Regions from separate parts of the Nocardia asteroides genome, predicted to be linked through region 2. Evidence: riboswitches for the same ligand, from Rfam matches in the RefSeq annotation. Region 2 holds a riboswitch; each other region holds the start of a gene.
What was found. A riboswitch is a leader RNA that binds a small molecule or an ion and turns the genes downstream of it on or off. The one in region 2 is predicted to bind S-adenosylmethionine.
Positions count from the first base shown of each region.

Region 1 (9,402 bases), 750 kb from region 2:
TCCGGGGTGCGCTCAGCGCCGCGCACGACGAGCAGCACCGGGGCGCCGAGATTCACCGCGATCCTGGCGTTGAAGCGCAGCTCGCTCGGGCTGGCGACGTCGGTGTAGTCGCTGCCGACCACCACCACCGCGTCGCAGGCCGCGGCCACCTCGTGGAACCGCATGACGATCTCGCTGATCGCGGAGTCCGGGTCGGCGTGCACCTGGTCGTAGGTGACGCCGACCGCCTGCGCGTAGTCGATGTCGGCGGTGCTGTGCTCGAGCAGCAGCTCCAGGATGTAGTCCGGCTCGGTGGTGGAGCGGGTGATCGGCCGGAAGACGCCGACCCTGGCCGCGGTGGCGCACAGCATCTGCAGCACCCCGAGCGCCACCGTCGATTTCCCGGTGTCGCCCTCCGGGGAGGCGATGTAGACGGTGGACGGAGCGTGATCGGCCATGGCGACGAGCTTAGTGAAGGAACCGGACGGATCGCCCGGCGCGAGCGGCCCCGGCATGAACTGTCGGCAACCACACCGCGAACGACCCTATTCGTCGAACGGAGTGCGGGTCCGGTGCACCAGATCGGCCACCGAATCGATCACCGCGGTCGGCCGGTACGGGTACGCCTCCACCGAAGCCCGGGTGGAGATCCCCGAGGTCACCAGGATGGTGCGCATGCCCGCCTCCAGCCCGGAGATGACGTCGGTGTCCATCCGGTCGCCGATCATCACCGTCGACTGCGAGTGCGCGCCGAGCCTGCGCAGCGCCGAGCGCATCATGAGCGGGTTCGGCTTGCCGACGTAGTACGGGTCGCGGCCGGTGGCCCTGGTGATCAGCGCGGCCACCGACCCCGTCGCGGGGAGCACGCCGTCGCGCGAGGGGCCGGTGGCGTCCGGGTTCGTCGCGATGAAGCGCGCACCCCGCTCGACCAGGCGGATCGCGGTGGTGATCGCCTCGAAGGAGTAGGTGCGGGTCTCGCCGAGCACCACGTAGTCCGGGTCGCTGTCGGTGAGCACGTAGCCGATCTCGTGCAGCGCCGTCGTCAGCCCGGACTCGCCGACCACGTACGCGGTGCCGTTCGGCCGCTGGTCGTCAAGGAAGGTCGCGGTGGCCAGCGCCGAGGTCCAGATCGCCTCCTGCGGAATGTCGAGCCCCGAGTGCCGCAGCCGCGCCTGCAGGTCGCGCGGCGTGCGGATCGAGTTGTTGGTGAGCACGAGGAACGGGATCTCGTTGTCCCGCAGCTCGCGCAGGAACACGTCCGCCCCCGGGATGAGGTGGTCCTCGTGCACCAGGACACCGTCCATGTCGGTCAGGTAGGACAGGATCGGTTCGTCGTTGGCCATCACGGAGCAATTATCGCGCGTTCTTCCCCCCCGCGCGGCGCGCCGCCCTGGTGGCGCGTGCCATCCGGAACAGATAGGCCGGGGTCGGCGGCACCCAGCCGAGCTGCTTGGCGGTGCCGAGGTCGTCCCGGTTGGCCCAGTGCTCGATCACCAGCCCGTCCGCGATCCGGAACCAGTGCGTCTGGGTGGTGGCGAAGGTCTGCCGGGTGGGCGGGAACGCCTGCTCGACCTTGCCCTCGGCGTCGTAGGTGACGAACGGGCCGGTGTGCCGGCCGGACATGGTGGTGCGCAGGACGACGAGGTCGCCTTCGACCACCACCTCGTGCACCTCCCAGCGCAGGTCGGAGTAGGCGGCGCGGAGCCAGAGCGCGGTCGCGTAGAAGCCGGAGGGGCCGGGCACGCGGCAGGCGGGCGGCTCGTCGACGGCCTCGCGGTTGGTGGCCTCGGGGTGCACGACGGCGGGGAAGTCGGCCTCGGTGCCGGTCGCCATGATCTCGATGCTGCGCAGGGCGAGCGCGCGGGCGTCGATGGAAGTGGTCATTCGGGGATCCTCGCTGATCGAAGGGGTCGCGGAGGTTGATCGCCCCCGGCGGCCCCGATGTCAACGCTGCGGCGCCCCCGATTTCCCGGAAATCGGCTGGCCGACCGCGGCGCGCTGCGTCAGGATGTGACCGCCGCGGTGGCGGCCGACGACAAGGAGCCCCCGGCGATGACCGACCCGACGCACCCCAGCTTCCCGCGCTCGGCGCGCTACCACCCGGACTGGCTCCGGGCCGCCGTGAGCGGCGGCGCCAATCCGCTGTGGCTCACCGAGTGGCTCACCGAGGCGGTCGAGCTGCGGCCGGGCATGCGGGTGCTCGACCTCGGCTGCGGCCGCGGCGCCTCCTCGGTGTTCCTGCACACCGAGTTCGGCGTCGAGGTGTGGGCGGTCGATCTCTGGTTCGACGCCGCCGAGCGGGCGCAGCGCTTCCGCGACGCGGGCGTCGCCGACGCGGTCTACGCCCTGCACGCCGACGCCCGCGCGCTCCCGTTCGCCCCCGGCTTCTTCGATGCCGTGCTCAGCATCGACTCCTTCGTCTACTACGGCACCGACGACCTCTACGCCCAGTACCTGACCCGCTTCCTGCGCCCCGGCGGCCAGCTCGGCATCGCCGGCGCGGGGCTCGCCGCCGACCCCGGGTGGCCGGTCCCGGCACACCTCGCTGCCTGGTGGGAGCCGGGGCTGGCCTGCCTGCACACGGCGCAGTGGTGGCAGGCGCACTGGGAGCGCAGCGGCCTGCTCGAGGTCGAGCTCGCCGACACCATGCCGGACGGCTGGCAGCGCTGGCTGGACTGGCAGCGCGCCGTCGCCCCGGACAACGCCCCCGAGATCGCGGCGCTGGAGGCCGACCGCGGCCGCCACCTCGGCTACGTGCGCGCCGTCGCCCGCCGCCGCGCCGACGTCGAGCCGGACGAGCCGATCACGACCGTCCCCGCCACCTACACCCCGCACCCGCTGCTGCGCGACCCCGCGCCGGGGGCCGAGTAGCACCGCTCCTCTATGGTCGATGAAGGCGGGCGCCCGGCACGAAGTGCCCGCGGCAACGTGGCGACAGGAGCGGCGCACATGGCAGACCTCAAGCTCGGGTACAAGGCCTCGGCCGAGCAGTTCGGACCGCGGGAACTGGTGGAGATCGCCGTCCTCGCCGAGGAGCACGGCCTCGACAGCGCGACCGTCAGCGATCACTTCCAGCCCTGGCGGCACAAGGGCGGCCACGCCCCCTTCTCCCTGGCCTGGATGGCCGCGGTCGGCGAACGCACCAAGCGGATCGAGCTCGGCACCTCGGTACTCACCCCGACCTTCCGCTACAACCCCGCGGTGATCGCCCAGGCGTTCGCCACGATGGGCGTGCTCTACCCCGGCCGGGTGTTCCTCGGCGTCGGCACCGGCGAGGCGCTGAACGAGATCGCCACCGGCTACAAGGGCGAGTGGCCCGACTTCAAGGAGCGCTTCGCCCGCCTGCGCGAATCGGTGGCGCTCATGCGCGAGCTGTGGACCGGTGACCGGGTCGATTACGACGGCGAGTTCTACCACACCGTCGGCGCCTCGATCTATGACGTCCCCGAGGGCGGCATCCCGGTCTACATCGCCGCGGGCGGCCCGGTCGTGGCCCGCTACGCCGGCCGCGCGGGCGACGGCTTCATCTGCACCTCCGGCAAGGGCATGGAGCTCTACACCGACAAGCTGCTGCCCGCCGTCGCCGAAGGCGCGGCCAAGGCCGAACGCGACCTCGACCCCATCGACAAGATGATCGAGATCAAGATCTCCTACGACACCGACCCCGAACTGGCCCTGGAGAACACCCGCTTCTGGGCCCCGCTCTCGCTCACCCCCGAGCAGAAGCACTCCATCACCGACCCGATCGAGATGGAGGCCGCCGCCGACGCGCTGCCGATCGAGCAGATCGCCAAGCGCTGGATCGTCGCCAGCGATCCGGACCAGGCCGTCGAGCAGGTCAAGCCGTACCTCGACGCCGGGCTGAACCACCTGGTCTTCCACGCCCCCGGCCACGACCAGCGCCGCTTCCTCGACCTCTTCCAGCGGGACCTGGGGCCGCGGCTGCGCAAGCTGGGCTAGGCATCCAGCTCGAGCCGATCCATCGTCGCCGCGAGTTCGGTGAGCGCGGCGACGATCTCGGCGAACCGCTCGGCGCCGAGCTCGGCGGCGAGCCGGTGCGCCACCCGCGCGTGCTGCGGGCTGATCCGGCGCACCGCCGCCAGCCCCTCGTCGGTGACGGCGACCAGCTTGGCGCGCCGGTGCGCCGGATTCTCCCGGTACTCGGCGAGCCCCTTGCCGACCAGCAGGTCGGCGATGCGCTGCACGCTCTGCCTGGTGATCCCCATCGCGCGCGCGATGCCCGCCACCGGGAGCGGCTCGGGCAGCACCGCGCCGAGCACCTGCCACCAGGCGGCGGTGAGCCCGGCCGGGGCGGCGAGCTTCTCGGCGACCGCCAAAAAGCGGCCGTTCAACGCGAACGAGGTGACGGCCGCGGTGCTGAACAGCTCCTGCTCGGTCACGCCCCGTGCTCCGCGAGCACGGCGTAGGCGCTCGGGTCGCGCTCGGCGAAGAGCCGGAACCAGGCGTCGAGCACCTGCGGCTCGTAGACGTCGAGCGCCGCGAAGATCTGGTGCGCGAAGTGGAACGGCGCGAGCGAGGTCGCGGTGATCACGTTGCCGTCGGTGACCGCGGGCTCGTTCCGATAGTGCGCGCTGCCCGCGTAGCCGCTGGACGCGAGGTAGCCGGGGTCGTTGCTGGTGTGCGCCCTGGTGTCGAGCAGCCCGGCCCTGGCGAGCCCGAAGGTGGCGCCGCAGATGGCCGCGACCGGGCGCCCGGCGTCGAGGAAGTCGCGGGCGAGTTCGGCGAAGCCCGCCAGCTCGTCGCCCTGATCCCAGAGGTTCGCCCCCGGCAGGATGAGCGCCGCCGCCCGGTCGAGATCGACCTCGGCCAGATCGACGTCGGGCAGGACGCGCATGCCGCCGCCGGTGGTCACCGGCTCGGTACCGCGGCCGACCGTGCGCACCGCGAGCGAGCCCGGCTCGCGCTGCAGCTCGGGGTTGTTGAGGTAGGCGATGGCGGCCCCGACCTCCCAGTCGGCCAGGGTGTCGTAGACCGCCGTGTACACGATGCGAGGTTCCGAAGTCATGACAGCATCCTGTCAAACTTGACAGTATGCTGTCAATAGCTCAGCCCAGCGCGTGGTCCAGGTCCGCGATCAGGTCCTCGACGTCCTCCAGGCCGACCGAGATGCGGACGACGCCGTCGGTGAGCCCGATCCCGGCCCGCCCCTCCGCGCCCATCGCCCGGTGCGTGGTGGTGGCCGGGTGTGTGATCAGCGTCTTGGCGTCGCCGAGGTTGTTCGAGATGTCGACCACCCGCAGCCGGTTCAGCACCTCGAAGGCGCGCTTCTTGCCCTCGCCGTCGCCGGCGGCGAGCTCGAAGGTGACCACGGTGCCGCCGCCGCTCATCTGCGCGGTGGCGAGCTCGTGCTGCGGGTGCGTCTCCAGGAACGGGTAGCGCACCCAGCCGACCGCCGGGTGGCCCTCCAGGAAGCGGGCGACCTTGAGCGCCGACTCGGTGGAGTGCTTCACCCGCAGCGGCATGGTCTCCAGCCCCTTGAGCAGGGTCCAGGCATTGAACGGGCTGAGCGCGGGGCCGGTGTGCCGCATGAGCGTCTTCACCGGGCCGTCGATGTACTCCCGGTCGCCGAGGATGGCGCCGCCGAGCACCCGGCCCTGGCCGTCGATGTGCTTGGTGCCGGAGTAGACCACCACGTCGGCGCCGAGCTCGAGGCTGCGCTGCAGCAGCGGGGTGGCGAAGACATTGTCCAGCACCACCTTCGCGCCCGCCGCGTGCGCGAGCTCGCTCACCCGCCGCACGTCGACCAGGTTCTGCATGGGGTTGGCCGGGGTCTCGAAGAAGACCGCCTGGGTCGGCACCGAGAGCGCCTGCTCCCACTGGTCCAGGTCCTCGCCGTCGACGAAGACGGTCTGCACGCCCCAGCGCGGCAGGATCTCGTTGGCCACCACGAAGCAGGAGCCGAAGAGGCTGCGCGCGGCGACCAGCCGGTCGCCCGCCTTCAGCAGCGCGCCGAGCGCGGTGAAGACCGCCGCCATGCCGCTCGCGGTGGCGAAACACGCCTCCGCGCCGTCGATCAGCCGCATCCGCTCCTCGAAGACGGCGACCGTCGGGTTGCCGTAGCGGGAGTAGACGAAGTGCTCGACATCGCCGGTGAAGGCGGCCTCGGCCGCCTCGGCGCTCTCGTAGACGAAGCCGGAGGTGAGGTAGAGCGCCTCGGAGGTCTCCTCGAACCCCGAGCGGCGCAGCCCGCCGCGCACGCCGAGCGTGGCCGGGCCGACATTCTCCGGCAGCGGCCGCTCGAAGGAGCCGCCGGTGATCACGACTGCCGCCAGGGCAGGCCGTCGGCGCGCCAGCCCGCGGTGCCGCGGCGGCCTGCGCCGTCCAGCGGGCCCTCGAAGCCGTCGATCACGTTGTAGGAGGGGGCGATTCCGGCGCCGGTCGCCAGGGCGGCGGCGTTCGCCGAGCGCTGGCCGGAGCGGCACAGGAACACGACGGGCGCCTCCGGATCACGCCCGGCCAGCGCCTGGTTCAGCTGCTCCAGGAAGGCCGGGTTCGGTGTGCCGGTGCCGTCCACCCACTCGATCAGCGCCGTCGGCCGCTCCACCTCGGCGGTGTCCGGGACCCCGACCCAGCGCCACTCCGCCTCGGTGCGCACGTCGACCAGCACCGCGGACGGATTGTCGCGCAGCAGCTCCCACGCCTGCTTGGGGGTGATGTCACCGGCATAACTCATGTCGAACCTCCTGTGGATCCACGCTTGCCGCACGGGAACGCCGCATACGGCCAGGTCGTCACCCGGAGCACCCCGCCGCGGAGGAGGGTTGCCGACCAGCCGAGCCGGGGCTTGACGCTGGTTCTCATGACCTTGCGATCCGAGATTGCCCCGGGAAAGCGGGTGCTGTCAACACGAGTTCTCCCGCGTCCGGGCGCGTCATCCGCAGACCAGCCAGCGGTCGCCTTCCTTCGCCAGGTTCCAGGTTGCGGTGGCCGTGCGGCCGTCCACCCGCGTGGTCACCGTGATCCGGCCGCGCTCGCCGTCGACCACCGGGTTCGCCAGCTCGGCGACCTCGATATCGGTGCTCGTTTCCGGCCCGCCCAGCTGCTCGGCGAGCGGCGAGGCGGCCTCGTCGAAGCCGGGGCAGGCGGTGCCGGGCGGGGGCACCAGGTCGCTGCGGCCGCGCGCGTCGGCGTAGTTGCGCACCGCGGCCGCCAATTTGTCCGCCTCTGTGACATTTTTCTCAGCGGGCGAGAGCACCCCGGCGATCACGATCCCCACCAGGACCAGCACCGCGAGCAGGCCCGCCGCCACGAACGGCACGATCGATCGGACTTCCGGCTCGTCGCCGCCGGGCTGCTGCTCACTCATCCCTCGATGATCACCGATGACCTGGGCCGTCGGCGCACCGGCCCCGCACGATACGCGCTGCGTACCCGGGTCGCGGACCGAGCGGAGCAGGGCCGATAGAATGGTTGCTTGCGACTCGTGCCGGAGCCGCCGTCCGATGCTCCGGGGAGAATGGGAGCGCGGTTCCGGACCGATCTCAGGTTAGCCTGGGCTAAGTAGACGCCAGATGAACGTATCGACCGAAGGTGCGCGTGAACATGACCGAACAGAGTGAGGCGGCCCGGCCGCTCCGCATTGCGATCGTGGGTGCAGGCCCGGCCGGGATCTATGCCGCCGACGCGCTGATGAAGTCCGACGCGGACGTCTCCATCGATCTGTACGAGCGGATGCCTGCGCCGTTCGGCCTGATCCGCTACGGCGTCGCGCCGGACCACCCGCGGATCAAGGGCATCATCACCGCGCTGCACAAGGTGCTGGACAAGGAGCAGGTGCGGCTGCTCGGCAACATCGACTACGGCACCGACATCACCCTGGACGATCTGCGCCGCTTCTACGACGCCGTGATCTTCTCCACCGGCGCCAACGCCGACCGCGCGCTCACCATCCCCGGCATCGAGCTGGACGGCTCCTACGGCGCCGCCGACTTCGTCTCCTGGTACGACGGCCACCCGGACGTCCCGCGCAGCTGGCCGCTGGAGGCCGAGAAGGTCGCGGTGCTCGGCGTCGGCAACGTCGCGCTGGACATCGCCCGCGTGCTCGCCAAGACCGGCGACGAGCTGCTGCCGACCGAGATCCCGCCGAACGTCTACGAGGGCCTCAAGCAGAACAAGGCCGTCGAGGTGCACGTCTTCGGCCGCCGCGGCCCCGCGCAGGCCAAGTTCACCCCGCTGGAGCTGCGCGAGCTCGACCACTCGCCGACCATCGAGGTCATCGTCGATCCGCAGGACATCGACTACGACGAGGGCTCCGAGGCCGCGCGCAGGCACTCCAAGCAGGTCGACATGGTCGCCAACACGCTGGAGCAGTGGGCCATCCGCGACCAGGGCGACCGCCCGCACAAGCTCTTCCTGCACTTCTTCGAGGCGCCGACCGAGGTGGTCGGCGACGCCGACGGCAAGGTCGTCGGGCTGCGCACCGAGCGCACCCAGCTGGACGGCACCGGCAACGTCAAGGGCACCGGTGAGTACCGCGACTGGGAGGTGCAGGCCGTGTACCGCGCCGTCGGCTACCTGTCGCAGAACGTCACCCAGCTGCCCTTCGACGACCAGGCGGGCACCGTGCCGAACGAGGCGGGCCGCGTCCTGATCGACGAGAACGCCGACGGCCAGGCCCGCTACCTGCCCGGCACCTACGTGACCGGCTGGATCAAGCGCGGCCCGGTCGGCCTGATCGGCCACACCAAGGGCGACGCCAACGAGACCGTCGCCTGCCTGCTCGACGACAGCAAGAACTTCCCGCGCGCCGAGAACCCGGACCCGGCGGCCGTTGTCGAGTTCCTCGAGGGCAAGGGCGTGCCCTACACCACCTGGCAGGGCTGGTACCGCCTGGACGCGCACGAGCGCTCGCTGGGCGAGCCGGAGGGCCGCGAGCGGGTCAAGGTCGTGGAGCGCGAGGACATGCTGCGCGCCAGCGAGCCGAACAAGGTCTAGCCCGCGGCCGGGCGCGACGCCTGCCGGAACGCAGGAGTCCGGCAGGCGACAGCCGCACCCACCTCGAGGCATTCTGTACACGTGTTCGATGCCCACGTCCACATCTTCGACCCGCGGTTCCCGCTGGCCGAGAACGAGGGACACCTGCCCTCCTCCTACACCGTCGCCGACTATCGAAAGCGGATGGCGCGCTTCGACATCAGCGGCGGCGCCGTGGTCAGCGGCTCCTTCCAGGGGACCGACCAGAGCTACCTGAAAGCCGCGCTCGCCGAGCTCGGTTCGGGCTGGGTCGGCGTCACCCGGCTCGACCTGGACGCCTCCGACGGGGAGATCCAGGAGCTGAACAAGATCGGCGTGCGCGCGCTGCGCTTCAATCTGAAACGCGCGGCGGGCGACATCACCCAGCTCACCCAGCAGGCGGTGCGGGCACACGACATCGCGGGCTGGCACGTCGAGCTGTATATCGAC
Region 1 is NZ_CP089214.1:3,510,244-3,519,645, forward strand. It holds gene pta (phosphate acetyltransferase) at 1-437, opposite strand, end outside; gene LTT61_RS16730 (HAD-IIA family hydrolase) at 525-1,322, opposite strand; gene LTT61_RS16735 (ester cyclase) at 1,333-1,863, opposite strand; gene LTT61_RS16740 (SAM-dependent methyltransferase) at 1,921-2,850, shown strand; gene fgd (glucose-6-phosphate dehydrogenase (coenzyme-F420)) at 2,929-3,939, shown strand; gene LTT61_RS16750 (MarR family winged helix-turn-helix transcriptional regulator) at 3,936-4,379, opposite strand; gene LTT61_RS16755 (DJ-1/PfpI family protein) at 4,376-5,005, opposite strand; gene LTT61_RS16760 (O-succinylhomoserine sulfhydrylase) at 5,046-6,260, opposite strand; gene LTT61_RS16765 (rhodanese-like domain-containing protein) at 6,257-6,673, opposite strand; SAM riboswitch class IV at 6,689-6,805, opposite strand; gene LTT61_RS16770 (hypothetical protein) at 6,872-7,306, opposite strand; gene LTT61_RS16775 (FAD-dependent oxidoreductase) at 7,543-8,934, shown strand; gene LTT61_RS16780 (amidohydrolase family protein) at 9,016-9,402, shown strand, end outside.
Region 1: another riboswitch for S-adenosylmethionine. It lies ahead of LTT61_RS16765 (rhodanese-like domain-containing protein); the one in region 2 lies ahead of LTT61_RS20225 (aminotransferase class V-fold PLP-dependent enzyme).

Region 2 (9,402 bases):
GAGCTCGGGTGGTCGTCGCAGGGGAACCAGGAGGCGGCGCCGTTCGGCTGGCTGGCGACCAGCGCGCCCTCGGTGAGCTCCTCCCAGCCGACCTCGCCCCACGGCCCGCGCACCGGCCGCGGGGTACCGCCGTACTGCACGGTGATGGTGAGCGCGCCGCCCGCCGGGATCTTCTGCTGCGGGGTGACGACGAGCTTGTTGTGCTGGTGCACGTAGCGCGCGGCCTTGACGCCGTTGACGAGGACCTTGGTCACCCGCATGGCCTGCGCGAGGTCGAGCGCGAAGCGGTCGCGGACCTCGGTGGTGACCGCGGTGAGCACGGCCCGGCCGGTGAGCCGGTTGCCGGCCACCCGGTAGCCGAGCTCCAGTTCGTACCGGGAGACGCGGTATCCCCGGTTGCCGTTCTGCGGGAGGTACTCGTCGATGGGGGCGTCGAAGAACTTGCCGCCCATCACACCGTCCCTGGATCGTTCAGGTACCAGGGGGCGATCGGGTTGCCCCACCAGCGGGTGGAGGCGGGGACGGTGTCGCCGCGCATGACCAGCGAGGCCGGGCCGATGGTGGCTCCCGCGCCGATGGTGGCGGCTGGCAGCGCGACGCAGTGCGGGCCGAGGGTGGCGCCGTCCTCGAGCACGACGGTGTCCATCGCCATGATCCGATCGTGGAACAGGTGGGTCTGCACCACGCACCCCCGCTCCACCGTCGCGCCGTCACCGAGCGTCACCAAATCGGCCTCCGGCAGCCAATAGGACTCGCACCATACTCCGCGGCCGATCGTGGCACCGAGTCCGCGCAGCCACAGGATCATCACCGGTGTACCCGTCGCGGCCCGGGCGAACCAGGGCGCGGCGACGGTCTCCACGAAGGTGTCGGAGACCTCGTTGCGCCAGACGAAGGAGCTCCACAGCGGGTGCTCGTCACGGCTGATCCGGCCGACCAGCAGCCACTTGGCCAGCACCGCGATGCCGCCTGCCACCGCGCCGGCGATCATCAGCACGATGCCGCTGAGCAGCGCGGTCACCAGGTGTCCCGCGGTGCGGGCCAGCGCGGCGAGGCCGAAGAACACGCCGAGCCCGATGCCGAAGGTGACGAGCACCGGGATCAACCGGCAGGTCTCCACGGCGGCGCGGGCCAGCCGCAGCCGCGGCGGCGGGTCGAAGGTGCGGGTGGTGTCGGAGTTCTCGGCGGCCCGGCGCAGCCGCACCGGCGGGCTGCCAAGCCAGGACGACCCGGCCTTCGCCTTCGACGGCGCCGCGGAGAGCACCGCGACCAGGCTGTTCTTCGGCACCCGGCGGCCCGGCGCGGTCATCCCCGAGTTGCCGAGGAAGGCGCGCTTGCCGACCTTCGCCTCGCCGATGCGCAGCCAGCCGCCGCCCAGCTCGTAACCGGCGATCATGGTGTCGTCGGCGAGGAAGGCGCCGTCCGCGACGGTGGTGAACTTGGGCAGCAGCAGCACCGTCGACGCCTCGACGCTCTTGCCGATCTTCGCGCCGAGCAGCCGCAGCCAGATCGGGGTGAGCAGGCTGGCGTAGAGCGGGAAGAGGAAGGTGCGCGCGCCGTCCAGCAGCCGCTCGGTGGACCAGGCCTGCCAGCCGACCCGGCTGCGCACCGGGTGGTACCCCTCGGTCAGCCCGATGGCGAGCAGCCGCACCGCGACGATCGTGATCGCCGCGTAGACGCCGAGGCTGAGCAGCACGGCCGGCGGCAGCAGCAGGAAGGCGCGCATCGCGCCCTGGCCCAGTGTGGTGGTGTCGCGGATCATCCAGGCCAGGAAGAGCCCGCCCGCGGCGAGGCCGATGATCGGCACCGCGGCGAGCCCCATCGAGGTGACGCCGAAGATGGCGACCCAGTGCGGCGCCCGGTCCGGGCGCTGCGTGGGCCAGCGGTGCCTGGCCTTGCCGACCTTGCCCGCGGGCGACCCCGCCCACTCCTGTCCGGCCTTGACCTTTCCGGCCACGGCGGAGCCGGGCGCCACCTCGGCGCCGCGGCCGACCTTGCTACCCGGCAGCAATACCGAGCGGGAGCCGACGACCGCGCCCGCGCCGACCACGATCGGGCCGATGTGCACGACGTCGCCGTCGATCCAGTACCCGGCCAGATCCACCTCGGGCTCGACGCTGCAGCCCTCGCCGAGCTCGAGCATGCCGGTGACCGGCGGCAGGCTGTGCAGGTCGACGCCGCGGCCGATCTTCGCGCCGAGCGCGCGGGCGAACGGGATCATCCACGGCGCACCGGAGAGATTCTCCGCGCCGGAGGCCTCGGAGAGCCGGACCGCGGCCCAGAGCCGCAGGTGCACCGAGCCGCCGCGCGGGTAGCTGCCCGGCCGCAGCCCGGCGAGCAGCGTGCGCGCCCCGGCCACGCAGAGCGCCATCCGGCCGGGCGGGGAGATGAAGAGCGCGAACGCGATCAGCGTCCACCACCAGGAGAGCGCGGGCAGCCACGGCAGCGAGCCGGACCACGCCGCCACATTGCCGACGATGGCGACCCAGGTCAGCCACTGCAGCCCGGTCAGCGTGGTGAGCGGGACGGTCGCGAGCACCTGGGCGAGCTGCGCCCGCCGCGGGGTCGGGCGGACCGTGCGGTCGACGACGGCGACCGCGGGCGTGCTCTGGTCGAGCAGCTCGGCCATCGCGCCGAGCCGGGGGTGGTCGTAGATATCGGCGACGGCGACCGTCGGGTAGCGCTCGCGCAACGCGGTGACCAGCTGTGCCGCCGCCAGCGAGCCGCCGCCCAGATCGAAGAAGTCGACGTCGGGACCGGTGATCTCGGCGCCGAGGATGGAGTCCCAGATCCCGGCGATCCAGAGCGCGGTGCCGGTGAGCTCGTTCTCCGGGTCGTCCTCGGCGGCGTTCGGCAGCGGCCACGGCAGGGCGTCGCGGTCGACCTTGCCCGAGGTCCTGGTCGGCATGTCGTCGACGATGGCGAGCCGGGGCACCAGCGGGGCGGGCAGCTGCCCGGCCAGCGCGGCGCGGGCGGCGCGCAGGTCGTAGTCGGTGTCCGGGCCGGTCAGGTAGCCGATCAGGACCTTGTTGCCCGCCTTGGTGGTGCGGATGGCGGCGGCCGCGCCGGTGACGCCGGGCAGGTGCTGCAGCGCGTTGTCGATCTCGCCGAGCTCGATCCGCCTGCCGCCCAGCTTGATCTGGTCGTCGGCGCGGCCGAGGAAGACCAGGCCGGCGCGGTCGTTGCGCACGAGATCGCCGCTGCGGTAGGCGCGGTCCCAGCCGAGCGCAGGCAGCGGGGCGTACTTCTCCGCGTCCTTGGCCGGGTCCAGGTAGCGGGCCAGGCCGACGCCGCCGATCACCAGCTCGCCGGTCTCGCCCTCCGGCACCGGCTCGCCATCGGCGTTCACCACCACCAGGTCCCAGCCGTCCAGCGGGAGCCCGATGCGCACCGGCGGCTCACCGGTCAGCCTGGCCGCGCAGGCGACGACGGTGGCCTCGGTGGGGCCGTAGGTGTTCCACACCTCGCGCTCGGTGTCGCGGGCGAGCCGCTCGGCCAGCTCCGGCGGCACCGCCTCGCCGCCGAAGATGAGCATCCGGACGCCTTCCAGCGCCTCCGCGGGCCAGGTGGCGGCCAGCGTCGGGACGGTGGAGACCACGGTGATGCCGCGCCGCATGAGCCACGGGCCCAGGTCGGCGCCGGTGCGCACGAGGTCGCGCGGGGCCGGGACCAGGCAGGCGCCGTTGCGCCAGGCCAGCCACATCTCCTCGCAGGAGGCGTCGAAGGCGACCGAGAGCCCGGCCAGCACCCGGTCGCCGGGGGCGATCGGGTCGTCCGGCAGGAAGAGGTTGTGCTCGGCGTCGACGAAGGCGGCGGCATTGCGGTGCGTCACCGCGACGCCCTTGGGGGTGCCGGTGGAGCCGGAGGTGAAGATGATCCAGGCGTCGTCGTCGGGGGTGGGCAGGTCGGCCCAGCCGCTGTCGTCGGCGGGCGCCTCGGCGGCATCGCGGGTTCCGGGCAGGATGCCGTCGGCGGTGACGATCACCGCCACCTTCGCCTCGCCGAAGACCAGCCTCGCGCGCTCCTCCGGGTCGTCCGCGTCCACCGGGACGTAGGCCGCGCCGCCGTAGAGCACCGCGAGAATGGTGACGTACAGCTCTCGATTGCCAGAAGGTAGCCGAATGCCGACGCGGTCTCCGCGACGCACCCCGGCCTTGGCGAGCCGGTTCATCGCCGCCTCGATCTCGACCACGAGTTCCAGGTAGCTGAGCACCGTCTCGCCGTCGTCGATGGCGGCGGCGTCCGGGAATTCCTGGGCGGTAGCGGTGACGATGTCGACGAGCGTGCGCGGGGGCGCGGCGAGCGCGCCGCGGCGCAGCGGGTCGGGGAGCGTGGCGGTACCGGGCGGCGCCGAGCCGGGGGCAGCGGAATCGAGTTCCTCCGGATGGAGCTGTGGTCGGACCATGACGTCCCCACCACCTTTCATCGATGTGCCCACACTTCCCGCTCGTTCTGCCATGTTCGGGTTACCAGCGGGCGAACCCGCTGGCGACCGGTTGTTCACGGTACTCGGCCGGACGGGCATTTGCGCTGGTCGAGCGGGTGCGTCGCTGTTCATCCGGCGTTCACCCGGCGACTCCTGCCTGGTGGGGTGCGCGCCGCGGGCGGGCTGTGATCTTCGCCGGAGCCGCCCTTGACAACCCGGGCGCGGCTTTGTCAGTCTCTTCGGCAGGTCATGAGTACCAGCGTTCAGCCCCGGCTTGCTGGTCGGCAACCCTCCTCCGCGGCGGGGTGCTCCGGGTGACGACCGGGCCGTCGTCCGACCGGACGCGGCAAGCGCGGACTCGGCACTTCTGATGTTGCGGGTCCCCGAACGTTGGGATGACGTGATGACCGCTGTTCTGGAACCGACCTGTGCCCCGCTCGCGGCGACCTCCGGTGACGACCTCGCCGTCCCGCTCGTGCAGGGCGGCACCGTCGGCTACGCGAACTTCGACTACGCCGCGAGCGCCCCCGCCATCGCCGCGGTGACCGACCGGGTCTCGGCGCTGCTGCCGTACTACGCCAGCGTGCACCGCGGCGCAGGCTACGCCTCCCGGGTCTCCACCGACTGCTACGAGAGCGCGCGCGGCACCGTCGGCGCCTTCTTCGACGCCGCCGACGACCAGGTCACGGTCTTCACCCGCGGGACAACCGACTCGCTGAACCTGCTGGCGGGCTGCGTGCAGGGCGACACCGTTGTGCTCGACATCGAGCACCACGCCAACCTCCTGCCCTGGCTCGCGGGCGGGCGCCGGGTGGTGACCGCGGCCGACACCGTCGCCGAGACGCTGCGCGGGCTCGTCGCCGAGCTGTGCCGCGAGCCCGCCGCGCTGCTCGCCGTCACCGGCGCCTCCAACGTCACCGGGGAGCTGCTCCCGCTGCGCGAGCTGGCCGAGATCGCGCACAGCTGCGGGGCGCGGCTGCTGGTGGACGCGGCGCAGCTGGCGCCGCACCGGCGGATCTCGCTGCGCGACACCGGGATCGACTACCTGGTGTGCTCGGGGCACAAGCTCTACGCGCCGTTCGGGGCCGGGGTGCTGGTCGGGCGGCGGGACTGGCTGGACACGGCCGAGCCGTACCTGGCCGGGGGCGGGGCCGTTCGCTCCGTCTCGGTGACCGGGACCGAGTGGGCTCCGGCGCCGCAGCGGCACGAGGGCGGGTCGCCGAACGTGCTCGGGGCTGCGGCGCTCGCCGCGGCGTGCGAGGCGCTCGCCGCGATTCCCGAGGAGCGGTTCGTCGCGCACGAGCGGGCGCTGACCGAGCGGCTGCGCGCCGGGCTGGCCGGGGTGCCCGGGGTCGCGCAGCCGCGGATCTTCACCGACAGCGGCGAGGGGGTGGGGATCGTGGCGTTCACGGTGGAGGGGTTCGCGCCGGGGCACGTCGCCGCGTACCTCTCCGCGGAGCACGGGATCGGGGTCCGCGACGGGCGTTTCTGCGCGCACCCGCTGCTCGAGCGGCTCGGCCTGCCCGCCGCGCTGCGGGCCAGCGTCGGGGTGGGGACGACCGTGGAGCACGTGGACCGGCTGATCTCGGCGCTGCACGCGCTGGTGCGCGGGGAGTCCGCGTGGTCCTACGCCGCCGAGGGCGGGGCATGGAGCCCGGTCCCGGAGACCCGTCCGCTCGGCGCCGATGCCCTCGGCACCGCGCCCTGCGCCGGATTCTGACCCCGGTACCGGGCGCGCTCAGCCCAGTTCGGTGGGCTGGTGGTAGCGGCCGTCGTAATAGAGGAGCGGCGCGGCGGGCGACGCGCCCCGCGTCTCGTCGTGGACGTGGGTGACGAGCCCGGCGACGAAGGTGTGGTCCCCGATGTCGAACCGCTGGTGCACCACCGCGCGCAACCGGAGCGGGGTCTCGTGCAGCACCGGCTCCCCGGACTCCAGCTCGGACCAGAGCGCCGGATCGGCGAACCGCTCCGCGGCGCTGCGCGAGAACCGCTGCGCCAGCTCCCGCTGATGCGCCCCGAGGAAGTGGATCACCACCGACTCGGCGGCGAGCAGCGCCGCCAGGCTGGACGAGGTGTGCGCGATATTGAACGACACCAGCGGCGGGTCGAGCGAGAGCGAGGCGAACGAGGTGGCGGTGAAGCCGACGGGGCCGTGCGCGGCCCGCAGCGTCACGATGGTGACGCCCGCCGGGTAGTGCCGCATGGAGGCGCGGTACTGCTCAGCGGTGATGCCGTCGGAACTGAGTGCACTCACAGCAACGAACGTACGCGGTTCAGCCCATGTCGACCGGCTGTCCGGCGGTGATCCGCACCAGCTCGGTGAACGAGGTGCGGAACAGCGTGCCCGGATGCCCGCCCGCCGCCCACAGCTGCGGGTGCGCGGCGAGCGCGGTGTCCACCCAGGTGGAGAGGTTCGCCGGGTGCCCGAGCGGGGCGACCCCGCCCGCGGGCTGCCCGGTGACCTCCCGCGTCAGCGCCTCGGGGGCCGGGGTGAGCGCGCCCTCCAGCCGCTCCGCGGTGCGCGCCAGGTGCACCCGGCGCGCACCGGCGACCAGGAGCAGCACCGGTTCGTCGTCCAGCAGGAAGACCTGGGCCTCGACGATGGCGCCCGGGTCGACGCCGAGTGCGCGCGCGGCGTCCTCGGCGGTATCGATGGGTTCGGGCCGGGTCAGGATCACGCCGTGATGCCCCCGCGAGATCAGGGTGTCGGAGACCCGGATCGCGCCCGGCGGCAGGCTCGACTTGCGCATGCGACCAGGGTAGGGCCGCAACCCCGCTCCGGGGTCGCGGTTCGGCTGCCGCGCAGTCTCGATGCGGCAGTTGACGATCCGCGCTCAGTACTCGGGGTAGCCGCACTCGGGGCCGAGCATCCGCTCGATCCGCGCCGAAACGATCTTGGCGAGCGTCGTCACCGTGTGATCGCCGCAGGCCTCGTGCAGGACGGAGTCGAAGGCGCGCTCCAGGTCGCCGGGGGAGAGCGCGAGCAGCTCCAGCTCGACGGCATTGTGCAGGTCGTCGTGGTCCCGGTAGGGCCGCCCCGCGCTGATCCGCGCCGCCCAGGTGACGCAGCAGCAGCACTCGAAGAGCGCGTGCACGGCGCGGCCGTTCGGCATGGCGTTGAAGCGGTCGAGCCCGATTCCCTGATGCATCAGCATGGCGACCTCCGAGGGGCGAGATGACCATCATCGGCTCCGCTTCACTGCCCGCACCAGCACCGGAGCCTGAAATTAGCACAAGCTTTACAAGCCGGGGCAGCACCTCGATACGCTGTACAAATGACTGATTGGCAGGCCTTCACGGTCGAGACGAAGGACCAGGTCGCCCAGGTGACGCTCACCGGGCCGGGCAAGGGCAACGCCATGGGCCCGGATTTCTGGCGGGAACTCCCGGAGATCTTCGACGGCCTCGCCGCCGACCCCGAGGTCCGCGCCATCGTGCTGACCGGCTCCGGCAAGCACTTCTCCTACGGGCTCGACCTGCCCGCGATGGCCGGTTCGTTCGGCCCGCTGCTGGCGGACCGGGCGCTGGCCGCGCCGCGCACCGCCTTCCTGAACGACATCCGCACCATGCAGGCATCGATCACGGCGGTGGCGAACTGCGTGAAGCCGGTGATCGCCGCGGTCTCCGGGTGGTGCATCGGCGGCGGGCTGGATCTGATCGCCGCCGCCGACATCCGCTACGCCAGCGCCGAGGCCAAGTTCAGCCTGCGCGAGGCCAAGGTGGCGATCGTGGCCGACGTCGGCTCGCTGCAGCGGCTGCCCGCGGTGATCTCCGAGGGGCACCTGCGCGAGCTCGCCTTCACCGGAAAGGACATCGACGCCGCCCGCGCGGAGCGGATCGGCCTGGTCAACGAGGTCTTCGACGACCAGGAGGCGGTGCTGGAGGCGGCGCACGCGCTGGCCAGCGAGATCGCGGCGAACCCGCCGCTGGTGGTGCAGGGCGTGAAGGACGTGCTGAACGAGCGGCTCACCGCCGAGGTGGCGGCGGGGCTGCGCTACGTCTCCGCGTGGAACGCCGCGTTCCTGCCGTCGGGCGATCTCACCGAGGCCATCCAGGCGGTCTTCGAGAAGCGGGAGCCGCGCTTCGAGGGTAGGTAGCGGCTCGCCCCAGGGGTGCGCTTCGCCACCCCTAGGGGTGGCTGTACCAGGGCTTTTCCGCTCGTAATGTTCCTGTCGACAGAGCAAGGCGAACCACCGACAGGAGCAACGAAATGCGTATCAAGTCCTTCGCCATGGCCGGTTTGCTGGCTGCCGCAGCCGTCGTCGGGGTGTCGACGGCTGCGACGGCCTCGGCCGCGCCGGAGTACCGCACGGTCGAGACCATCTGGGTCGGCACCTACTCCACCTACGCCGCCTGCTCCGCCGACGGCGAGTACGGCCCGGCGCACCCGGACTGGAAGTACTACGAGTGCGTCCTGAACTACGACGGCGAGTGGGATCTGTACTACTCCACCTGGTGACCCGGCCGGCCTCCCCTCCACCGGCCAGGCACCGCAACCGAAGAGCGGGAAGTCCGAATCCATCGGACTTCCCGCTCTTCGCGTGTGTGGGGCGGGGCTCAGTGCCCGCCGCTGTCCTGCAACCGCTGCAGCGAGGCTCGCACCTCGGCCTCGGCCTCGGCGCGGCCGACCCACTCCGAGCCCTTGACGAACTTGCCCGGCTCCAGGTCCTTGTACCGCTCGAAGAAGTGCTTGATCGCGGCCAGTTCGAACTCCGGCACGTCCTTCAGATCCTGGATGTGGTCCCAGCGCGGGTCGCCCGCGGGCACCGCGAGGACCTTGTCGTCGCCGCCGGCCTCGTCGGTCATCCGGTACATGGCGACCGGCCGCGCCTCGACGATCACGCCGGGGAAGACCGACTCGGGCAGCAGCACCAGCGCGTCCAGCGGGTCGCCGTCCTCACCGAGGGTGTTCTCGATGAAGCCGTAGTCGGCCGGGTACGCCATGGAGGTGTAGAGGTAGCGGTCCAGCTTGATCC
Region 2 is NZ_CP089214.1:4,261,363-4,270,764, forward strand. It holds gene LTT61_RS20215 (M1 family metallopeptidase) at 1-452, opposite strand, end outside; gene LTT61_RS20220 (Pls/PosA family non-ribosomal peptide synthetase) at 452-4,426, opposite strand; SAM riboswitch class IV at 4,672-4,785, shown strand; gene LTT61_RS20225 (aminotransferase class V-fold PLP-dependent enzyme) at 4,830-6,146, shown strand; gene LTT61_RS20230 (flavin reductase family protein) at 6,165-6,629, opposite strand; gene LTT61_RS20235 (YbaK/EbsC family protein) at 6,700-7,176, opposite strand; gene LTT61_RS32980 (2-oxo-4-hydroxy-4-carboxy-5-ureidoimidazoline decarboxylase) at 7,261-7,581, opposite strand; gene LTT61_RS20245 (crotonase/enoyl-CoA hydratase family protein) at 7,702-8,523, shown strand; gene LTT61_RS20250 (hypothetical protein) at 8,637-8,885, shown strand; gene LTT61_RS20255 (inorganic diphosphatase) at 8,984-9,402, opposite strand, start outside.

Region 3 (9,402 bases), 700 kb from region 2:
GTTGACCGACGCCGAGGCGTCCCGCCTGGCGCGGCTGCTGACCGGCGAGCCTGAGCCGGCCCCGGCGTCGGCACCGCCTGTCCCCGGCTCCGCGCACCGGGGGGATACGCCGGAGGCGCGCGCGTACGCCGCGGCGGTGCGGGACGAGATCGCCGCCGGACAGCCGCACGCCGCGCTCGCCCTCGTCGCGCGGGTGGATCGCGAGCCGGGAACCCTGTGGTCCGTCCAGGCCGCCTACCGCGCGGGCAGCGGCGGCCGCGAGCTCGTCGCCGACCTGCGCGCCGCGCTCCCCGGGGAGCACGACTTCATCGACTACGTCTTCGCCCTGCCACCGGCGCCGCGCACCAACCCGGCCCCGGTCCTGGAGGACACGGCGATGGACTGGATCCGAGCGCTCGACACCGCGCCGGGGGCCACCGATGTCGGCTCCGCCGCGCGCGCCGACCGGATGGCGACGGCGCTGATCCGGCTCGGCACCCACCCCCGCGTGTTCGTGGTCGCCGCCGAGGGGATGCGGGCCCCGACCACGCCGCCGGATCCCTCCGGCCGCAACGCGCCCGACGGGCGCTCCGTCCCCCTCGATCGGTACGTCGGCACCCTGGTGCACACCGTCGAGGACGGCATCGCCGCCTGGCAGGTCTTCGACCCCGCCCTGAGCAGGCTGCCGCTGCTGCTCGACGAGTTGCTGGCGTACCTGGGCGCACCGGGCGATGCCGAGATCACCGAGTACACCGTCGCGGAGACCCTTGCCGGGCTCCAGGGCGACCTCCGGCGCTGAGGAGCGCCTACCCGAGGAGGACGGGCGCGGAGTTCACAGGGTGAAGTCGGCGGCGGCGCGGGTCTTCCGATCGCGGAAGCGCTCCGCGAAGCCGATGGCGTAGCGGGACGGCGGAACGGAGGACGAGGACTGCTCGATCACACCGTCGTCCGCGATGTAGAACAGGGCGCGGCCGATCGCGATCTCGCCGGGCCCGGTCGGCGCGAAGACCATCCAGCCCACGCTCAGCCGCTCCGCGACCAGCTGGTCGACGGGGTAGTCGGAGGTGTCGACCCCGAGACCGAGTATGTGTTCGCGCACCAGGGCGATCGCGCGGTCCCGCGGCAGCTCGTCCGGGATCTCCAGCACCAGGCCGGCCAGCGACAGCTGGTACAGCGCCCCGTCGAGGTCGTCGGAGGGGTTGTCGAACAGGGCGGCCAGCGTCCCGCGGGACACCACGCCGGACTCCGCGGCGGCCACCAGGTTCGCCGCGGCCGCGCGTTGCCGATCGCTCGGGTCGGCGCTCACCACCCCGCAGACCACATCGACGGCGGTCTCCGCCGTCCACACGCCGGGGACGGCGGTGGTGAGCCGGTCCGCGGGCGCCGAGGCGCCGCGGAACCAGCTGTCCCGCTCCCACCAGTAGCAGAACGACAGCACGCCGCGCGCGGCCCGCGGATTGAGCACCTGGTCGGCCACCCACCCCGGGGCACCGGCGTAGAGCTCCGGCATGGGCTCGCCGCCGTTGTAGGCGGCATCGAGCTCGGGAGCCTCCCACACCCCGCCGGACAGCACCGCGCGACCGCCAGGCAACACGTACAGCGTGGCGCCGCCGCGGGAAGCGCCATCGAAGACGCCGAGCGCGGGCAGGATTCGCGGCCCCCACGCCGAGCCGACGGCGACGAAGGCCGCCGCGATCACCGCCCAGCGCGCCCAGAGCACGGGCAGCGCGGGGAAATCCGCGATGGAGCGCACCGGCGCGACACCGGCCTCCCGATCAGCCCGCGCCTGCGCCTCCGCCAGCCGCGGGGACCGGCGCTGCCGGTCGGCGTGGCCGACGTAGGCCGCCAGCCAGACCGGCACCCGGCGGCGCGGGAAGGCCCGCAGATCGGCCAGGTACGCCTCCGGGATCAGCAGCTGATCGTCGGGGAAGGGCTCGTCGCCGTAGTCGTAGTCGACCTCGAGCCGCAGCGCGGTGTCGAGCTGCAGCACCATCCGCCACCACGGGCCGTCACCGAGCTCGGCCGAGACCGCGCGCTGGCGCTCGGCCAGTTCGATGATCTCCGCGGCGGGCTCCAGCCGGGCCACCGCCTCGGCATCCCCGTGGTACAGCGTGTAGGCCACCCCGCCCGCGACCGTGACGGCGAAGTGCGCCTCCAGCCGCTGCCACCCCTCCGGGCCCGCGGCGGCGAGCGCCCTGGCGATCTCCTGCGCGAGTTCGGTCGCCTGCCGCTCGATCGCGACCGCGGCATCGTCCGGGGGCGGATCACCCGCCGGGGGGACGCCGGTGCCGGGCGGCGCCTGCGGCTCCGCGGCGGCGGCCGCACCCAGCTTGAGCGCGATATCCGGAGTGGCGGCGGGATCGGGCTGCGGACTGTTCATTCCGTGCGATCTCCTTCGCCGTCCGACCGAGAGCTGCGCGACCGGCGAACGCACAGGCCGCCGAAATCCAGTATGCGGGAGGGATGTTCACTGTGCGTTAAACCGTCGTTAAATGGACCGGCACCGGTATCGGAGCAGCCCCGTTGCCCGGCACAGTGAATGCAGGACAGCGATACCCGCAGGCAACGCGAGGGAGCCAGCGCAATGAGCCAGTCAGTGGAGATCGACCCCGATGGAGTGCGCCGGGCCGCGGCCGGATTCGAGGAGGTCGCGAACACCACCCAGCACATCCTGGACACCCTCAGCCATGCCTGTTCCAGCAAGGGCGAGCCGTGGGGCGACGACAAGGCGGGCAATCAGTTCGCCGAGGGCGAGAAGGGGTACAGGGTGAACCGGGACGGCGTCTTCGACACCCTGTCCCAGCTCGTCGGCGTCTTCCAGGCCAACGCCACCAACCTGCGCGACGCGGCGCTCACCTTCGAGGTGAACGAAGAGCAGGTGGCAGGCGGCCGGTAGCACCGGACCGGCCCCCGCCCCGCGCGCAGCGGAACGGGGGCCGGTCGGGGACGGGATCAGCGCAGCGCGCGCGCCAGGTTGACGTCGAGCGCGCCGAGGAACTCCTCGGTGCTGAGGTACCCCTGGTCGCCGCCGACCAGCGCGGCGAGGTCCTTGGTCATCTGACCGCCCTCGACCGTCTTGATGACGACGTCCTCCAGCGTCTGCGCGAAGCCGATCACCTCGGGGGTGTTGTCCAGCTTGCCGCGGTGCTCGAGCCCGCGGGTCCAGGCGAAGATCGACGCGATCGGGTTGGTCGACGTCGGCTTGCCCTGCTGGTGCTGGCGGAAGTGCCTGGTGACGGTGCCGTGCGCGGCCTCGGCCTCACAGGTCTGGCCGTCCGGGGTGAGCAGCACCGAGGTCATCAGCCCGAGCGAGCCGAAGCCCTGCGCGACGGTGTCGGACTGCACGTCGCCGTCGTAGTTCTTGCAGGCCCAGACGTAGCCGCCCTCCCACTTCATGGAGGAGGCGACCATGTCGTCGATCAGCCGGTGCTCGTAGGTGAGCCCGGCGGCGTCGAACTGGCTCTTGAACTCGGCGTCGAACACCTCCTGGAAGGTGTCCTTGAACATGCCGTCGTACGCCTTGAGGATGGTGTTCTTGGTCGACATGTAGACCGGGTAGTTCTGCTGCAGGCCGTAGTTGAACGAGGCCCGCGCGAAGTCCTCGATGGACTTCTTGAAGTTGTACATGCCCATGACGACGCCGCCGTCCTCCGGCATCTTCACGACCTCGTGCACGATCGGCTCGCTGCCGTCCTCCGGGGTGAAGGTGAGCGTGACGGTGCCCGCCTCGAACACCTTGAAGTCGGTGGCGCGGTACTGGTCACCGAAGGCGTGGCGGCCGATGATGATCGGCTTGGTCCAGCCCGGCACCAGCCGCGGGACGTTGGAGATGATGATCGGCGCGCGGAAGATCGTGCCGCCGAGAATGTTGCGGATGGTGCCGTTCGGCGACCGCCACATCTTCTTCAGCCCGAATTCCTCGACCCGCGCCTCGTCCGGGGTGATCGTGGCGCACTTGACACCGACGCCGTGCCGCTTGATCGCCTCGGCGGCGTCCACGGTGACCTGGTCATCGGTCTTGTCGCGGTACTCGATGCCGAGGTCGTAGTACTCGAGGTTCACGTCGAGGTACGGGTGGACCAGCTTGTCCTTGATGAACTGCCAGATGATCCGTGTCATCTCGTCGCCGTCGAGCTCTACGACGGTGCCTTCAACCTTGATCTTGGACATGGATCTTCGTGTCCTCCTAGGGTGTGTGCCCTCATTGCACGGCCAGGCGAACACGCTTGTGAGCGGACCCCAGCTGTCCAACAGACAACGTCTATGTCCCGCTTGGTCGGCGAGACCCTGTGGTGCAAACAAGACAAGCGTACTGCTGCCCGACCTCGCATTGCACGGCGAGGGTCGCCCCTTCGGGCACCCCGGCTCGTTACCCGCGAGTAGCTCCGGCGTGACCGAGGACACGCCCCTTGCGCACCGTTCGAGCGTACGACGAGGGGCACGCGTGGCGCAGCACCCACCCACTCGGAAAGGTCCGCGAACCCCTGTGACCGCATTCACAACGGTCACCTGTGGATAACTCCACGCCGGGGTTCGATCGGCAGACCCCGGTCCGGTTACGATGTGGAACAGGTCATGAGTGCCAGCGCGAAGCCCCGGCTCGCTGGCCGGCAACCCTCCAGCAGCGGCGGGGTGCTCCGGGTGATGACCCGGCTCCCGACGGCCGGGAGCAAGCGCGCTCTTCTGGAGGTAACACGTGACCGAGACGACCGATCCCACCGCGAACTGGTCCTTCGAGACCAAGCAGGTGCACGCGGGTCAGGCTCCCGACGGCAGCACCAGCGCCCGCGCCCTGCCGATCTACCAGACCACGTCGTACACCTTCCGGGACACCGCGCACGCCGCGGCGCTCTTCGGCCTCGCCGAGCCGGGCAACATCTACACCCGGATCATGAACCCCACCCAGGACGTGGTGGAGCAGCGGATCGCGGCCCTGGAGGGCGGCGTCGCGGCGCTGGTCGTCGCCTCGGGCCAGGCGGCCGAGACCTTCGCCATCCTGAACCTGGCGAACGCCGGTGATCACATCGTCTCCAGCCCGCACCTCTACGGCGGCACCTACAACCTCTTGCACTACACCCTGCCCAAACTGGGCATCACCGTCTCCTTCGTGGCCGACCCGGACGACCTCGAGCAGTGGCGCGGCGCCGTCCGGCCGAACACCAAGGCGTTCTACGGCGAGACCATCGCCAACCCGAGCAGCGCCATCCTCGACCTGCCCGGCATCTCCGCCGTCGCGCACGAGGCGGGCGTCCCGCTGATCGTGGACAACACGGTGGCCACCCCGTACCTGCTGCGGCCGCTGGAGCACGGCGCCGACATCGTCGTGCACTCGGCAACCAAGTACCTGGGCGGCCACGGCGCCGCCATCGCCGGGGCGATCGTCGACGGCGGCACCTTCGACTGGACCGGAAAGACCGAATCCGGCGAGGATCGCTTCCCCGGCTTCACCACCCCGGACCCCAGCTACCACGGAGCAGTCTTCGCCGAGCTCGGCGCGCCCGCCTTCGCGCTCAAGGCGCGGGTGCAGCTGCTGCGCGACCTCGGCTCCGCGGTCTCGCCGTTCAACGCCTTCCTGATCAGCCAGGGCATCGAGACGCTGAGCCTGCGCATGGAGCGGCACGTGCAGAACGCGCAGGCGGTCGCCGAGTTCCTCGCGACGCACCCGGCGGTCACCTCGGTCGCCTACGCCGGGCTGCCCACCTCGCCCTGGTACGAGCGCGGCAGGCAGCTGACGCCGAAGGGCGCGGGCGCGGTGATCGCCTTCGAGCTGAAGGGCGGCGTCGAGGCGGGCAAGAAGTTCGTCGACGCGCTGACACTGCACAGCCACGTCGCCAATATCGGCGACGTGCGCTCGCTGGTGATCCACCCGGCCTCCACCACGCACTCCCAGCTCACCCCCGACGAGCAGGCGAGCTCCGGCGTCACGCCGGGGCTGGTCCGGCTCGCCGTCGGCATCGAGGGGCTGCAGGACATCCTGGCCGACCTGCGCGCGGGCTTCGACGCGGCGTCGTGACCGTGAGTACCGCACCGGGCACCGCCCTGCTACCGCCGCCGGACGGCACCTCCGGCGTGCTCGCGGTGGGCGACATCAAGCTGGAGAACGGCGCGGTCGTCCCCGATGTGCGGCTCGCCGTGCAGCGCTGGGGCGAACTCTCCCCCGCGCTGGACAACGTGATCCTGGTCGAGCACGCGCTGACCGGCGACGCGCACGTCGCGGCCGCCCCGGACAACCCGGCGCCGGGCTGGTGGGCGGGCATGGTCGGCCCCGGCGCCCCGCTGGACACCGACGAGTGGTGCGTGATCGCCACCAATGTGCTCGGTGGCTGCAAGGGAAGCACGGGCCCGTCGTCGCCCGCACCCGACGGAAGGCCGTGGGGCAGCCGGTTCCCGGACATCTCCATCCGGGACCAGGTGACCGCCGAGATCGCGCTCGCCGACCTGCTCGGCATCGAGCGGCTGGCCGCCGCGATCGGCGGCTCCATGGGCGGCATGCGGGTGCTGGAGTGGATGGTCGGCCATCCGGAGCGGGTGAGCGCGGCGCTGGTCCTCGCCGTCGGCGCGCGCGCCACCGCCGACCAGATCGGCACCCAGACCACCCAGATCGCCGCCATCGTCGGCGATCCGGCCTGGCAGGGCGGCGATTACCACGGCACCGGCAGCGCTCCGGTGACCGGGCTCGCCGTCGCCCGCCGGATCGCGCACCTCAGCTACCGCACCGAGGCCGAGCTGGACTACCGCTTCGAGAACCTGCCGCAGGACGGCGAGGATCCGTGGGACGGCGGCAGGTACGCGGTGCAGAGCTACCTGGAGCACCAGGCGGAGAAGCTGGTCGCGCGGTTCGACGCCGCCACCTACGTGCTGCTCTCCGAGGCCATGAACCGGCACGACGTCGGCCGCGGCCGCGGCGGGGTCGCGGCGGCGCTCGGCTCGACCCCGGTGCCGTGCGTGGTCGGCGGGGTCGACTCGGACCGGCTCTACCCGCTGCGCACCCAGCGCGAACTGGCCGGGCTGCTGCCCGGCTGCACCGGGCTGGACATCATCCACTCCAGGGACGGCCACGACGGTTTCCTCACCGAGGCCGAGCAGATCTCGGTTCTGCTGGCCCGCACCGCCGAGCTGGCGCGGGCGAACCGCTAACCGACGCCGAGCGTGTTGATGGTGGCGGCGAGGAAGACGATGGTGCTGCCGAGCAGGCTCAGCGCCGCCACGTCGAACGGCTTGCCGCGCACCGCGAGCAGCCCCACCCGCACCGTCGGCAGGCACAGCCGGAAAACGGCGGCGAGCAGCGCCGCGCTGCCGAAGATGAAGGCGCCGCGGCGCCAGCGATCGGAGGCGACGAAGACGATCGCCACCAGCACGACCAGCCCGACGACCACCATCGGCAGGTGACAGCGCAGGAACTGCGCACCCCAGCTGCCGCCTCCGGATTCGCGCCGCGCCACGGTCGGGTCTGTCACGCCTGCGATTGTGACAGACCCGGCTGGTGCAGCCCGAATCGCACGCCCTGGTCGTCGCGGCAGAAGGCGAAGCGGCCGAAGCCCGGTGTTTCCGGGCCGGGATCGTCGGCCTCGCCGCCCAGTTCGCGGACCTTCCGCGCCGCGGCCTCGATGTCATCGACTCGGAAGAAGAGTTCGATTCGGCGATCCTCGTCGCCGTTGTGCGCGCCGCCGCGGACGCCGCCGGTTTCCAGCCACGCCGGGCCGCCGGGCTTCGTCTCGTGGGTCTTCCAGCCGAAAAGGCGCTCGTAGAACGCGCGGGCGCGGATGGCGTCGGGGACGCCGATCTCGAAAAAGCTCGGTTCACCGGTCATGAATGGTTCCCTCCGTTCAGGTGGTTCGCCCGACCCTAGGCGCGCGGCGCGGCTCCGGTCTTGAAGGAATGTTCACTCGCGCGGCGCGGGTGAACCCTGGTCGGCGGCCCACGTACCCGGCGGGCGGCCGGCGAACTCGCGGAAGTCACGGGTGAAGTGGGCCTGGTCGGCGTAGCCGCAGGAGAGGGCGATCGCGGCCAGCGGCCGCGGGTCCGGCGCACGGAGCAGGGCGGCGGCCCGGCCGAAGCGGATCACCCTGGCCGCCGCCTTCGGCGTGAGCCCGACCTGGGCGCGGAACCGGCGCGCCAGCCGGGCCCGGCTCCAGCCGATCTCGGTGCGGATCGCGGCGATCGGCGCCGTGCCGCCGGTGCGCCGCAGGGTGTACCAGGCGTAGGAGACCTCGGGGTCCGGCTCCCGGCCATCCGCCGCGGCCCGGCCGAACAGCGCGTCCAGCACGGCGAATCTGCTCGCTGAATCATGCTGTGCCGCAATCCTGTCCGACAGCTCGCCGCCTTCCCTGCCGAACAGCTCGCCCAATCCGACCGCCCGATCCGCCAGTTCGGACACATTCCCCGCCATCCGGTACAGCCCGAGCGGCGTCAGCCGCACCTCAACACAGTGCTGCACCCCGGCGTGCTCGGTCCGCGTCGGCCCCAGGCTCGGCCCGGCCACGAATGCCCGCCAGGTGCGCGACACCGCGGGCTCCGCCACATCGGCGACGACCAGCGGATCGGCGAACTCGACCACCAGCACCGCCCCGGCATTCGCCGGCTCGTACCGCACAACGGGCCCACCGGCCCGCTCGCTGAACTCGGCGTACTCGCCGACCAGCCCGGCGAGCGCCGGATGCGGCGGTGCCGCGACCGACTCCGAGGAGCTCACGCCCATAGCCCCCATCCTGCGCCATGCCTCGGTCCGCCGCAGCGGCGATCCCGACGTCCGAACTCTCCGGCCCGCCGTGATCTGAGAGGATTCGCCCTTGTGTTTCATCTGATGTTCCACGAACCGTGCATTCCGCCGAACACCGGCAATGCGATCCGCCTGGTCGCGGGGACCGGGTGTGAGCTGCATCTGATCGAGCCGCTGGGGTTCGACCTGTCGGAGGCGAAGCTGCGCAGGGCGGGGCTGGATTACCACGATCTGGCTTCGGTGCGGGTGCATGCCGATCTGGAGACGGCGTTCGCGGTGATCCGGCCGGAGCGGGTGTTCGCGTTCAGTACGCAGGGGGAGGTGCGGTATACGGATGTCGCCTACCAGCCGGGGGACGTGCTGCTGTTCGGGACCGAGCCGACGGGGTTGCCGGAGGAGGTGCTCGCCGATCCGCGGGTGACGGCGCGGGTGCGGATTCCGCTGGTGCCGGGGCGGCGGTCGATGAATCTGTCGAATGCGGCGGCGGTGACGGTGTACGAGGCGTGGCGGCAGCAGGGGTTTTCCGGCGGGGTCTAGCGCTGGTGGCCGGTGAGGCGGTCGCGGGCGTCCGACCAGGACAGGGGGAGCTGGTCCGGCGTCGCCGGGGAGGTGATGAAGCCCGGTGCGCCCACCCGGCCTTTCATGTCGGCCAGCATCAGGGCGTGGGCGTCGCTGCGGACGAATGCCTCCATCGATGCCTCGTC
Region 3 is NZ_CP089214.1:4,964,140-4,973,541, reverse strand. It holds gene LTT61_RS32705 (ADP-ribosyltransferase) at 1-778, shown strand, start outside; gene LTT61_RS23150 (hypothetical protein) at 812-2,359, opposite strand; gene LTT61_RS23145 (hypothetical protein) at 2,564-2,875, shown strand; gene LTT61_RS23140 (NADP-dependent isocitrate dehydrogenase) at 2,932-4,149, opposite strand; SAM riboswitch class IV at 4,551-4,661, shown strand; gene LTT61_RS23135 (bifunctional o-acetylhomoserine/o-acetylserine sulfhydrylase) at 4,676-5,992, shown strand; gene metX (homoserine O-acetyltransferase MetX) at 5,989-7,116, shown strand; gene LTT61_RS23125 (DUF3017 domain-containing protein) at 7,113-7,358, opposite strand; gene LTT61_RS23120 (VOC family protein) at 7,433-7,789, opposite strand; gene LTT61_RS23115 (helix-turn-helix domain-containing protein) at 7,862-8,677, opposite strand; gene LTT61_RS23110 (tRNA (cytidine(34)-2'-O)-methyltransferase) at 8,771-9,235, shown strand; gene LTT61_RS23105 (antibiotic biosynthesis monooxygenase) at 9,232-9,402, opposite strand, start outside.
Region 3: another riboswitch for S-adenosylmethionine. It lies ahead of LTT61_RS23135 (bifunctional o-acetylhomoserine/o-acetylserine sulfhydrylase); the one in region 2 lies ahead of LTT61_RS20225 (aminotransferase class V-fold PLP-dependent enzyme).